3 regions of the Paenibacillus sp. EKM10P genome follow, and region 3 is predicted to be linked to each of the others. Evidence: riboswitches for the same ligand, from Rfam matches in the RefSeq annotation. Region 3 holds a riboswitch; each other region holds the start of a gene.

Region 1 (4,626 bases), on a different contig from region 3:
GGCAATCGAGCGTACACCCTTGGTAATGCCGAAGGATTGATCTGCGGCTACGATGTCCGTAGCATTTACATCGCCAAGCGCATTGTAACGGAAACGAACACCAAAGTTGGTCGCCAGCCAATCGGAGCTTGTTAATCCTTGCATCGCCGGTGATGCAGCTTCTTCTGCAGTCATGCCTTTGGCCGGATTAGTATAGGCTCCACGACGGTAGCCATTCATAACCTCGGAGGAATCCCAACGGTTTTTGTTACGGTCGGCATTATAATGGTCGGAGATGAAGAAGACACTTCCCCCGTTATTCACATATTGCAGCAGGGCAGCCTGCTCGGATGCCTTAAAGGCCACATTCGCTTCACCGATGATGAACACATCATATTGGCGCAGCTTATCATAGGTTATGGCCTGTTCTCCATAAGTAAAAGGAATAGGGCGGTTCAATTGATTCACAGTAAAGCCTACATTACGTAATCCATTGGCAAAGTCGGAGAAGGCGCCTTCAATGACCCAATCTGCTGCACCAGCCGTCTGTGCGTGCGTATTATCGAACAGCACCTTTTTGCCTTTTCCATCCGGCAGTGTAGTACCGGGTTGACCCGGGTTGCCAGGTTCAGGTTCGCCAGGTTCACCTGGTTCCCCCGGCTCGCTTCCACTCACCAGTTCCACAGCGCTTGGACTTTTTACTCCACCAAAATTATTGTAGGCACCAAGCGTACCTGTCACACGAATTTTGCTGCCGACCAGTTCAGGATGACCTGTTAACCCAAATTGCCCTCTGTACGCAGATGTCAGCTGCACATCCAATAGATTAGACGTGCTACGTTCATTGGCCTGGTCGGCAATCAGTACGTTAAAATCATTCGCAAACGGAGCAGAAAAATTAGCTGTTTTCGATCCGGTAGCATGTCCGACGATGTAGCCTTCCACCGTCACTGTACCTCCACTGCCTTGGCGCTGAAGTGCTTCGTCTACTGTCAATGCTCCCTCTGCCTTGACCTGACCGAATGGAACGAGGATCCCAATCAACAGCGATACGATCGCTGCTAGATGCAGCACCCCTTTCAAGCGTGAACCTGTGAACCGCAAGCCTTTTACCATACGTCAATATCCCTCCTATAATTCCATAAATGTACTTGTCCTCTATCAGATTAGCTGTCAATCTTCTAATTCCTTCCTGATTTCATCCATAATTATGTAAATTTTAATCTTTTTTATCGGAAACTCGCCTGTTTATGTAAAAATTGAAACCTGCGATTGACACCGAGCACGGCATACATTACGCTAAGAAAGATATGTAGAACGGTATACGCGAATGAAGATGACGGGAGAGTCTGTCCAGGGGCTTACACGCTGGCGGCACCGAAGGAGCAAGACGTCAGCACCCGGCTGGCGGATAATCTCTCAGGTCCATGTATCGTCATCTGACGCAACTCTGGAGAGAGCGCAAGCCACCCAAGGGGTAAGGCGGTAAGGACACCGCACGAAACTCTCAGGTAACGAGGACAGAGATAAGGGAAACTTCCTTATCCTGTCCTTTTTTGCGCTCACATTGTACGTCAGCATTAGGAACCGTCATAGCTGCGCACAAACGCGGAAATACCATATACTATGGTACTAGAACATACAGGGGGCCACACCATGCGTTTCAAAGATGTATTTTCCATTATCGGTCCGGCCATGACCGGACCTTCCAGTTCACACACTGCAGGCGCGGTGCGGCTTGCACGCGTTGCCCGTCACTGGCTCGGGATGCAGCCGGACCGTGCCCGCATGACACTGTACGGCTCCTTCGCCGACACCTACAAAGGACACGGTACAGACCTAGCACTCATCGCAGGCCTGCTCAATTACGATACAGACGACCACCGAATTCCAGATGCCGAGCAATGGGCGGCGCAGGCTGGAATGGCCGTGGAGTTTGCCGTCAGCGGACTACCCGCGCCCCATCCAAATACCGTCCGTTTTGAACTGTGGAAGGGTGAGGATCAGCGCACACTGCTGGGCTCCTCCATCGGCGGCGGCAGCATCCATGTCCAGCAGCTCAACGAATTCCGAGTCAACCTGACCGGGGAGCTGGCTACGTTGGTGCTTCTTCACTCGGATAAGCCCGGCACATTAGGTGCGGTGACTTCAGCACTCGGCGCTGCCGACATTAACATTGCCTATATGCATGTGGATCGCAAAGGCCGAGATGGAGAAGCACTTACCGCCATCGAAACGGACAGTCCTCCTACGGCTGAACTGATCGCAAAACTACGATCCTTACCACATATGTACGAAATTAAAATGATTAATTTGAAAAAAGGAGCTGAATCTGATGCGATTTAGCCATCTGCATGAAATCAGCGCCATATGCGCGGAGGAATCCACCACGATTGGCCGCCTGATGATTCAAGAGCAGGTACAAGAGACGAATACAACGGAAGAAGAAATCTTCCGCCAAATGTCTGATTATTATGAAGTCATGAAGGAGGCCGTTCATCGTGGTCAGACGCAAGACACCGTTTCCCGCAGTGGATTAACGGGCGGTGATGGCAAGCGTCTGGCCGAGTATCTGCGGGCAGGAGAAACCTGCTCCGGCGACGCCTCTGCACTCGCCATGGCTTATGCGCTCTCCGTGTCGGAGGTTAATGCGTCCATGGGGCGTATTGTGGCTACGCCCACTGCTGGCTCTTGTGGAGTCATCCCCGGTGTGTTCATTAGTGCGCAGGAGCGGTTCGGCTGGGATGATGAGCATATGGTGCACGGCTTGTTCGCAGCCGGAGCCATTGGCTACGTCATCGCCAACAATTCCTTCATTTCCGGCGCGGAGGGAGGCTGTCAGGCTGAGATTGGCTCAGCCATCGGGATGGCCGCTGGAGCTATGGTCGAGCTACGCGGCGGCACACCTGAGCAGGCCGTTCACGCCGTAGGCCTAGCGCTCAAGAACACGCTCGGTCTGATTTGCGACCCCGTCGCCGGACTCGTCGAGATTCCGTGCATCGTGCGCAACGGGCTGGGAGCCGTGACCGCACTTGCCGCAGCGGATATGGCTTTGGCGGGTGTGCGCAGCGCCATTCCGTCTGACGAAGTCATTGACGTAATGCTTGAAGTCGGCAGCGCGATGCCGTCGAAGCACCGCGAGACCGCCAAAGGCGGCTTGGCCCAGACACCCACTGGCAAGCGTTTGACCGAATCACTGACACGCAACACATCAACCAAGAAGAATAAATCGTAGCTTCTAAGCTTTAAAAAATAAAAGAGCAAGCATATCGTCTCTAGACGTATGCTTGCTCTTTTTCTTTTCATTTTAACAGATTACTGAACGGTTACCTGTACCTTCGTCATTTTACCTGCATATTTCACTGTAATTACAGCTTTGCCCTTGCCCTGTGCCTTAATGTTGCCGTCTTTGACGGTCGCAACAATAATTCTGGACGAGGACCAGACAGCAGGTTTGGAAACATCCTTCTCCGACTCATCCTTATACGTGGCTGTAGCCGTAACCTTGGCCAGCTGCCCTGCCTTCAAAGTCAAGGCGACTTCGTCCGTTTGCAGGTATTTAAGCGTATCAACATCAACAGGTACGCTGATCACCTTACCGCCAAACTTCGCCTGAATGTTAGCCTTACCGTAGCTGACCGCGGTAACCTGACCCTTTTTGACGGTGGCTACCTTATAGTTTGACGTTTTCCATTCAGCTTGGGTTGTAACATCCTTTTCTTTGCCATCACTGGATTTAACTACAATCGCAATCGTTTTTTGATCCCCGGATTTTAGTGATAACGCAATGGCATCCGCTTCAATCTTTTGCGCTACGTCCACTTCTACCGTAAACGTAATGGTTTGCTTGCCATATGAAGCAGTGACCGTTGCCTTACCGCTTGCATTCGCTTTAATCAAACCTTCGCTAACTTCAACTACTTTTACATTACTAGTAGTCCAAGTGGCGTCCTTGGTTACGTCTGTTTTTGTGCCACCACTCTTAACGCCTGTTACTTTCAGCTGCTTTGTTTCCTGAGCACCAAGCGCAATCACGCGCGAGTCTGTTTCCAGACGGTCCACAAGGCCCACTTGTACGTTTATTGTCAGTTTTTTGCCGTTATAGGTCGCTGTAATAACCGCTTTACCGGCTGCTTTACCCGTAATCGTTCCTTTGGACACAGAAGCAATATCTTCCGCGCTTGAAGCCCACTCCGCATCCTGTGTCACGTCTTCCTTGCGTCCATCCGCATAAGTAGCCGTCAGAGTTGCAGTATAGTCCTCATTAATATCAATCGTTGCCGTTTTGGAAGACAAAGACAGATCACCAGGCACATTTACGGATACTGTAGCTGTAGCTGTTTTGCCGCCATAAGAAGCTGTGATCGTAGCCTCACCTGTTTTATAACCTGTGACTTCCCCCGCGCTGACAAAAGCGATATCTTCATTGCTGGATTTCCACTCTGCCTTACTTGTGATATCTTCTTCCGTACCTGTTACGTACGTTGCAGTCAGCTTGAGCTTTTTGGATTCCTTGGCGTTCAAGCTCAGCTTGTCCTCGCTCAAATCCAGAAATCTAGAGGTTTCGACATCTGTCTTGATCGAAACTGTCTTATCTCCATACTTAGCAGTCACTGTAGCTGAACCCGCTCCAATGGCCATAATCGT
Region 2 (4,626 bases), on a different contig from region 3:
AAAGGTCTGTCCAGCGCAGACATGATAGCCTATGTACCTAAATCAGAACGTAAGAACGATCATGCTATAGAAATTTCGTCCGAACGACTGGAGGACATCTTGGCAGGGAAGGTAAACGCCCGTTTTCCAAAGCGTGAAGGTGTGGACTTTTACCACCACTACAAAGAAGATATTGCCTTGTTTGCAGAAATGGGCTTTAAAGTATTCCGGATGTCCATCCACTGGTCGCGGATTTTCCCGAATGGATATGATGCCGAGCCGAATGAAGCGGGATTGCAATTCTACGACAATGTATTCGATGAGCTGCGCAAGTATGGTATTGAGCCTTTGGTAACACTGTCGCATTATGAAACACCGCTAGGTCTGACACAGAAGTATAATGGCTGGTTGGGACGCGAAGTCGTGGATCATTACGTAAAATATGCCGAAACGGTATTTACACGCTATAAGGATAAAGTAAAATACTGGCTGCCCTTTAACGAAATTAATGTCATGACTATGAGCCCGTTTACAGGCGGAGGTGTGGTTATTGACCGTGTAGAAAACAAGCAACAAGCGATATATCAAGCATTGCACCATCAATTTGTAGCAAGTGCATTGGCGACCAAACGGGGACATGAGATCATTCCGGGTGCTCAGATCGGCTGTATGCTGGCCCGCATTGAAAGCTACCCACATACGTGTAACCCAGAAGATATCCTGAAAGCACAGCATGAAAATCAAATGAACCTGTTCTTTACGGATGTGCATGCTCGTGGGGAATATCCCAACTATATGAACCGCTATTTTGAAGAAAATAATATTGTGATCCAGACAGAACCCGGCGATGCCGAAATTTTGAAAAATAACACGGTCGATTTTATCTCATTTAGTTACTATATGACCTTGACCGTATCGGCAGGGCCAGAAGGCGAAAAGGCAGCAGGGAACCTGATAGGCGGTGTGAAAAATCCGTATCTGCAGTCTTCCGACTGGGGATGGCAGATCGATCCGATCGGTTTGCGTGTTACACTGAATACGTTTTATGATCGCTATCAAAAGCCACTGTTCATCGTGGAAAATGGCCTGGGTGCGTATGATAAGGTAGAAGAAGACGGCTCTGTGCATGACACGTATCGCATTGATTACTTGCGTCAGCATATTGCCCAAATGAAGGAAGCGATTGCTGACGGTGTTGATCTGATTGGTTACACCAGCTGGGGACCTATCGACCTTGTGAGCATGTCTACGTCCGAAATGTCCAAGCGCTACGGATTTATTTACGTTGATCTGGATGATGACGGTAACGGAACGCTTCAACGCTCCAAAAAGGACTCATTTAACTGGTATAAAAATGTGATAGCAACCAACGGTGAAGAATTGTAATTCCATATCGTTTTGGCGGGTACAGCAGAGAAAATCCTCAGGATGCAATCTGCTGTACCCGCTTTTTGTATAGACACTCTATTGATTCTTTCAGAGGGCTTCACAAATTTTTCACTTGTAATAAGCTGAAATTTTTCTGTATAATGAATAAAAATTTCATATGTCTGGTTGATGTTTGCGGGAGATGGAATGAAAGTTCCAACCGAAGGGGCAAAACTCTCAGGTGCTTAGGCTGATTTACAGCAACGAGCAGGGACCGTAAACGGACAGAACTCTGGAGAGACCCTTAATTGGGCGCCGAAGGTGCACCGCAGATCACATCTGCTTAAACTCTCAGGCAAAAGGACAGAGACGCGAATAACCTGTGACAGGGATAGCCCTAGGCTTTTATAAGCTTTTAGAGGTGAAATCCTGCACAAGATGGTTGTATTTTTTCGTGCCTTTAACCTCTCCAGGAGTCGAATCAACAGATTTGACTCTTTTTTGTTTTCTACTATGCTGGAGGAGCGGGTTGAAATGAATTTGGTACATGTGTTAGAAACGATTAGTAGTTGGATATGGGGGGCGCCTCTCATCATCCTTGTTATGGGAACGGGGTTATGGCTGACCATACGTCTAAAAATGTTGCAGGTATTCCGCCTGCCCCTGGCGATCAAGCTCATCGGTAAGGCCCCGAATGAAGGTAGCGGGGATGTAAGTAGTTTTGCGGCTTTGAGTACAGCATTGGCGGCTACCGTCGGTACAGGAAGTATTGTCGGTGTAGCGACGGCCATTAAGCTGGGCGGGCCGGGTGCCTTGTTCTGGATGGTCGTTGCAGCCTTCTTTGGGATGGCGACGAAATATGCGGAAGGTGTACTTGCGGTAAAATACCGGGTGAAGGATCGGAATGGACAATTTTCCGGCGGCCCGATGTATTATATTGAAAAAGGCCTGGGACGCCGTTTTAAACCGTTGGCGATGCTGTTTGCTTTTTCAGGGATGCTGGTAGCGTTGTTCGGAATTGGAACATTCCCTCAGGTCAAGGCGATTGTATCTTCGACTGAAAACAGTTTTGGCGTTCCGCCGATTGTAACGGCGCTGACAATTGCTGTCCTTACAGGTCTTGTGACCATTGGTGGACTCAAAAGCATTGCCAAGGTATCGACGAAGGTCGTTCCTTTTAAAACAGGCCTGTATGTATTAATTTGTATCATTGTACTGATTCGATTTGCTGACCAACTTCCTGCCGCAATTGCGCTTGTGCTTCATTCGGCATTTTCAACTACATCGGCAACCGGCGGATTTGCAGGAGCTACGATTATGCTGGCCATGCGCAGTGGGGTAGCCAGAGGTATTTTTGCCAACGAAGCTGGATTGGGGAGCGCACCGATTGCAGCCGCAGCTGCCAAAACCAAATGGCCTGCGGAACAAGGGCTGATTTCCATGACAGGCGTATTTATTGATACGATGGTTATTTGTGTGATGACCGGGTTGACGTTACTGGTTAGCGGGGTGTGGAGCGGGCCTACCGATGCAGGCTTGATGACTCAGCAAGCCTTTTCCAGTGCATTTCCGCTGGGAGCAGAGCTGCTCACCATCATCCTGATTATGTTCGCATTCACCACCATGCTCGGCTGGAACTATTACGGGGAACGCTGTGTTGAATACTTGCTTGGGGTTAAGTGGATCAAGCCTTATCGTTATTTGTTCATTGTACTGGTTGGCGGGGGCGCGTTCATTAAACTGGATGCGATTTGGCTGCTGGCAGATATTTTTAACGCCATGATGGCTTTTCCGAACCTGATTGCACTGCTCGGCTTGTCGGGAATTGTTGTTGCAGAAACCCGGACTTATATGAATTCCTTGTATCCTAATAAGAACAAGGGTATTCTTGCTGGTGCCAATGTAGGGGCGGCTATCCAAGTAGAAGAAAAGGGACAAACGGTAAATTCATAAATACTAAAAGGGAGTATCCTCAGCCATCACAGGCTTGAGGGTACTCCTTTTTTTAGGTTATAAGACTGGTGATTACCGACATTTTATTTATTCTGAATATCTCTTAATCCATAACGTTTACAAACCTAAGAGTTATTACATGGGAGCATAATCGTAATTTGAAAATGCGAATCCGTAATAGTTGTATTTAAATAACCACCATATTTCTTTATCACTTGCTGGATGTTAAGTAATCCATACCCATGTTTTTTTAAAGGGGGATTGTATGTTTTGGTTGAGAATGCTGTATTGAGATAATTACTTTTTGAATTGCGAACATAAATCCATAGGGCAATATTATCGGTGAAAATTTCCAAATGAATTGAATGCTCTTTCTTTCTAGGAAGCTGCATTACAGCTTCAATAGCATTATCGAAAACATTACCTAAGACAATACATAGATCATGACTTCCAATACTAATATTTGCCGGGTTAATATGGATTTGATGGAAGAAAGCTATCCCACTTTTATTAGCGATGCTGAAAGTATGATTTACTAAAGCATCAATAACGAGATGTCCTGTTGTTATATGAAGTTTTGGTGAGTCTATATTTTTTAGAGTTTGGTTGATGTGATTAACACCCTCTTCCGTCCTCTGTTCTTGTAAACAAGCACGGACAAAAATTAACTGTTTTTTGAAATCATGAATACTTCGTTTGATATCACTAAGAGATCGAGTTGTTTCTTTATAACGTTTTTCTTGCATCAGCATTTGCTTTTGAAAAAAGCATGAGAGGTTTGACTTTTCTATCAACTTGTCCGTTAGAAAGACAATAATCACGTTCATTCCAAGAATACTGATGATTGACATTATAAAGAATAAATTATGTTTCATAAAAGAAAATAAACCGTAATGTATGAGCAAGTTAAACGATGTTCCTATTAATATTACAAAATAATACACAATCCCTATCTTGTATTTCCTTCCTTTTTTAAAATAATGAACTACTAGTACTGTAATAAGTATGAAGTGTAAAGAGGCGAAAAGTAAAAAAAGGTTAACTATTGGATTGGAAAAATGACTTTGCTTTGTTGTGCTAAATAAAAATAAAGAGTAATTAGAAAACGAGGTGACATTAATGTAAACGCAATGATTCAAAAAACTCACCCTTCCTGAAAACGAGAAATTATAAAACGAGCATACGCCTCACGAAGTGATTTAGCGTGAGAACGACCTACAGGGAATTCTTGTTCGTTTGACATAATAACAGAAGTAGCTGAAAACTTACGTATATGAACTAAATTCACAATTATTGACCTATGTATAAACACAAACGGATATTTTA
Region 3 (4,626 bases):
CCGATAATCCCAGCCGAGAAATTATTGACCAGCATTTCAAAGCCTGATCTGACTTTGCCTTCAATGGCCTTATCGAACTTCTTCAATATCCATGCAGCCAGCGGACCAGCTACCATCGCACCCAGGAACATCGGGATATCGGCCCCCACAATGACACCCATCGTCATAATGGCACCGATCACACCTCCGCGCTGTCCGTGAATCATCGTGCCTCCTGTGTAACCGATCAGCAGCGGCAGCAAATAATTTTTCATCGGATCAACCAGTTGTGCAAAACCCTCGTTCGGGAACCACCCGGTCGGAATAAAGAGTGCTGTAATTAATCCCCACGCAATAAAGGCTCCCATATTCGGCATCACCATACCGCTGAGAAAACGGCCAAAACGTTGTACGGCGACACGAGCGCCACCGTTTGGACTGGACTTTGTGTCCACTGTGCTCATATTCATATCCTCCTTGTGAGTAAATAGCATCACTACCTTTTCTTAAAATTCATACTAAATGACAGCGCTATCTTCATCAACGAAATGAAAACGTACTTTCGTCATGAACGTTGATGACAACATTTAAATTTAAAATAACGTATTATACCTGCATAATTCTTCTTAATATGAACGATAACAATAGAAATTAGTCGAAAAAACAGTGCTGTAAATCTGCACCTTATGTAGAGGAGCTCACCTCTAAATCTAATAATCGACGTAATTACGCCTTCTAAAAGACAACAAAAAAATAGCCGCCATGTCAGATCATAGCGACTATTATATACACAAAACGAGCGGACTAACGATGCTTTTATTCAATTCAATATCCATATAAAAATTTAGAATAAAGCGCTAATATTCCATCTTATATTGCTCATTATTGTTCATCCGAAATCAACTGCTCGTACTGATCCGCAGACAGCAGCTTGCTCAGAGCTTCCTCGACATCATTGCCCATCTCTACTTCAATCATCCAACCCTTTTCATAGGGAGATTCATTCACCAGCTCAGGTGTGCTTTCCAGAGCTTCATTTACTTTCAATACGGTTCCCGCCACCGGAGCAAAAAGGTCGGATACGGTCTTCACCGATTCAATTGTACCAATCTCTGCCCCCTGTTCAATCGTTGCTCCCGCCCCAGGTAATTCCACAAAAACAATATCACCCAGTTGATGCTGTGCAAAGTCTGTAATGCCGATCCGCAACGTCCCGTCTGCTGTGCGCTGAACCCACTCATGTTCGTCTGTATACCAAAGTTCCCGTTTCACTTCACTCATCCTGCTTTCGCCTCACTTCCACATGAATAAAATGCTTTTAATCACCTGTATTAGACAGGTTAAGATTATGACAACATGAACACTCATGTCAATAATACTAACAAAAATACTTCATGTTATCTCATATAGCATAGAATATTAAAAAATGATAACTTGTAACAAACGCTTACATATCCTTATTTATACATTAAATGTTTTTTGGATTGTTTTATATGACATTTTTATTGACATTTTGAATGAATTTGCGTATTAATGGGTTATAGCAAATGCTTTTGGAAATACCCCGACAACTGCAAACGCGGATGAACGCGGAGGGAGAGACTACCCAAAAGATTCGCATAGCTGTTGTCGTTTCTGAGACAGTTGTGCACGCGAACTCGGATCAAGTTGTTACCTGCAAAACCGGGTAACCTACCGTTGATCCAAAAGGTAGCGCCGAAGGAGTAAACTTGCATTGCAGGTGAATCTCTCAGGCAAAAGGACCTCTGCCGGACGCATCTCTGGAGAGCATTCGCGATTAGAGCGGATCACCCAAGGGGAAACCTGGTTCACACCGGGGTAACTTTCTGGTATCAAGGACAGAGCTGAAAGAAGAGTATGGACTGCCGTCTATACGTTTCTTTCAGCCTGTCTTTTTTGTTTAGCCGATTACACTGGATAGGAGTGAAAAAATGTCTAATTTGCGAAGAACACCATTATTTTCGTCCTACGGGACGCAGCCCGGGGTTCGTTGTATTGACTTTGGCGGGTGGGAGCTTCCCGTTCAGTTTAGCGGCATCCAAAAAGAGCATGAGGCCGTCCGGCAACGCGCGGGTTTATTCGATGTCTCGCACATGGGCGAGTTTTTGGTTGAGGGCAAAGAAGCCGAGGCTTTTTTGCAATGGGTAACCACGAATGATGTCAGCCAGTTGGAACCGGGCCAGGCACAATATTCACTCCTGTGTTACCCCGATGGAGGCGTAGTGGATGACTTGCTTGTATACTGCAAAGGACCAGAGCGCTACATGCTCGTTGTGAATGCCTCCAACATCGACAAAGATTGGGATTGGCTCATGCGCCACGTACCTGCATCGGTTCATCTGGAGAATGTGTCTGATGCGATCGCATTGCTGGCATTACAAGGACCGGAAGCAGCACATATTGCCGCAGCCGTGACAGATGCAGATATTACGAATCTGGCATCTTTCCGATTCCATGAGAACGTGCAATTGTTCGGAGCAAAAGCACTCGTCTCCCGAACCGGATATACCGGGGAAGACGGTTTTGAATTTTATATACCTGCTGAGGAAGCACCCGCCGTGTGGAATGGTTTGCTTCGTTGCGGTGAATCGTATGGGCTAATTCCCGCTGGGCTTGGTGCTCGCGATACACTGCGGTTTGAGGCACGGCTGCCGCTGTACGGACAAGAGTTATCTGCCACCATTTCACCGCTTGAGGCTGGTTTAGGTTTCTTCGTCAAGCTGAATAAAGGAGATTTTATCGGCAGAGAAGCACTGCAACACCAGAAAGAACAAGGAATTCCTCGCAAGTTGATCGGGCTGGAAATGATTGACCGCGGTATCCCGCGCGCTCATTATCCAGTCTTCGCGGAAGGCCAACACATTGGTGAGGTCACAACGGGGACTCAATCGCCCACCTTGAAGCGTAATTTGGGGCTAGCCCTGGTGGACAGTCGTTTTAGCACCCTATCTACACCGTTAGAGGTCGAAATTCGAGGTAAACGCCTGCGTGCGGAAGTGGTCCCAGCCCCCTTTTATAAACGGTCACGCTGATCTTAATCCTCTTCACTCTAAAAAAGCGATCATGTCAGATACGAAATTCTGGATTTTCCAACTACGATTATGTATTAGCTAATTTACTATCTAAATTTTGCTTTTCGAAAGGAGCCAGAACTTATGAAGCAGCATCGCTATCTCCCCATGACCGAACAAGATCAAACCGAAATGCTGCGTGTGGTGGGCGTATCATCCATTGATGATTTATTCAGTGACATTCCAGAGGCAATTCGATACCAAGGGGAACTCCCTCTTTCCTCTCGGCTCGACGAAAGAGCCCTAACTCGCCACATGGCCGAGCTGGCCGGGCACAATGCCAATACAGATACACATGCCAGCTTTCTTGGTGCAGGTATTTATGATCATCATATTCCGTCCGTCATTCAGCACATCACCTCACGTTCCGAATTTTACACAGCCTACACCCCCTATCAGCCGGAAGTAAGCCAGGGCGAGCTGCAAGCCATTTTTGAATTTCAGTCGTATATTTGCGAATTGACAGGCATGGCAGTAGCTAATGCCAGTATGTACGATGGAGCGACAGCTCTGGCGGAAGCGGGCTCACTGGCCGCCGCAGCCACGCGCCGTAAACAGCTTATTGTATCAAGGTCTGTCCATCCAGAGGCACGCCAGGTATTGGCAGCCTATGCGCGCGGATTGGACTTGGACATCGTGGAGATCGGCTGTTCGGACGGCGTAACGGATGTCGATGCGCTTGCCGCGGCCGTATCGGAACAGACGGCGGCTGTCTTGATCCAAAGCCCCAACTTTTTTGGAGCCGTGGAAAATCTGAAGCCGATGGCTGACCTGATCCATGCACACAAGGGGCTAATGGTCGTCAGTGCCAACCCATTGGCACTTGGCTTGCTGGAGGCGCCCGGCAAGCAGGGCGCGGATATTGTTGTAGGAGACGCGCAGCCGCTTGGGATCTCGTCCTCCCTCGGCGGTCCGACCTGCGGTTACTTTGCCGTTTCTCAGGCACATATGCGTCGTATCCCTGGGCGTATCGTAGGCCAAACCACAGACCGTAACGGCAAACGCGGCTTCGTGCTGACCTTGCAAGCGCGGGAACAGCATATCCGCCGCGAAAAGGCCACGTCTAACATTTGCTCCAATCAAGCGTTGCTTGCATTATCTGCATCTGTGTACTTGTCCGTCATGGGGAGACAGGGCATCCAGGAAGTAGCCGAGCTGAATTTGCATAAAAGCCGCTATGCGTTAGAACAATTGCTGAGCTTGAAAGGCGTAACTGCCTCATTTCACGCACCGACCTTTAACGAGTTTGCCCTTAGGCTGCCTGAAGGTACGGATGTGAGCCAACTTCAGGACAATCTGCTAGCTGCCGGATTTATCGCAGGCTATGATTTGGGCCGGGACTATCCGGAACTTGCGGGTCACATGCTGATTGCCGTGACGGAGCAAAGAACCAAAGAAGAGATTGACCAATTTGTACACACCTTGGAGGGATTGCTATGACACACACCGGACCGGACCAGAAACAAGAGCTGTTGAAGGAACACGATCAAGCGCTCATTTTTGAATTGAGCCGTCCGGGTCGCATCGCTTATTCCCTTCCCGAGTGCGACGTTCC

What was found. Region 3 has a riboswitch for glycine ahead of gcvT (glycine cleavage system aminomethyltransferase GcvT). Riboswitches for the same ligand answer to the same signal wherever they lie in the genome.
Region 1: linked by a shared signal. The riboswitch ahead of sdaAB (L-serine ammonia-lyase, iron-sulfur-dependent subunit beta) and the one ahead of gcvT (glycine cleavage system aminomethyltransferase GcvT) in region 3 are both predicted to bind glycine.
Region 2: linked by a shared signal. The riboswitch ahead of HFE01_RS21595 (alanine/glycine:cation symporter family protein) and the one ahead of gcvT (glycine cleavage system aminomethyltransferase GcvT) in region 3 are both predicted to bind glycine.

What each region holds. Positions count from the first base shown of each region.
Region 1 is NZ_JAALET010000017.1:13,848-18,473, reverse strand. It holds gene HFE01_RS24040 (DUF6359 domain-containing protein) at 1-1,095, opposite strand, end outside; glycine riboswitch at 1,310-1,424, shown strand; gene sdaAB (L-serine ammonia-lyase, iron-sulfur-dependent subunit beta) at 1,636-2,325, shown strand; gene sdaAA (L-serine ammonia-lyase, iron-sulfur-dependent, subunit alpha) at 2,315-3,214, shown strand; gene HFE01_RS24025 (Ig-like domain-containing protein) at 3,295-4,626, opposite strand, start outside.
Region 2 is NZ_JAALET010000012.1:75,087-79,712, reverse strand. It holds gene HFE01_RS21600 (glycoside hydrolase family 1 protein) at 1-1,365, shown strand, start outside; glycine riboswitch at 1,534-1,618, shown strand; glycine riboswitch at 1,630-1,724, shown strand; gene HFE01_RS21595 (alanine/glycine:cation symporter family protein) at 1,882-3,300, shown strand; gene HFE01_RS21590 (sensor histidine kinase) at 3,426-4,094, opposite strand; gene HFE01_RS21585 (LytR/AlgR family response regulator transcription factor) at 4,445-4,626, opposite strand, start outside.
Region 3 is NZ_JAALET010000008.1:88,706-93,331, reverse strand. It holds gene HFE01_RS18200 (PTS mannitol transporter subunit IIBC) at 1-443, opposite strand, end outside; gene gcvH (glycine cleavage system protein GcvH) at 862-1,260, opposite strand; glycine riboswitch at 1,669-1,742, shown strand; glycine riboswitch at 1,756-1,852, shown strand; gene gcvT (glycine cleavage system aminomethyltransferase GcvT) at 1,932-3,032, shown strand; gene gcvPA (aminomethyl-transferring glycine dehydrogenase subunit GcvPA) at 3,156-4,511, shown strand; gene gcvPB (aminomethyl-transferring glycine dehydrogenase subunit GcvPB) at 4,508-4,626, shown strand, end outside.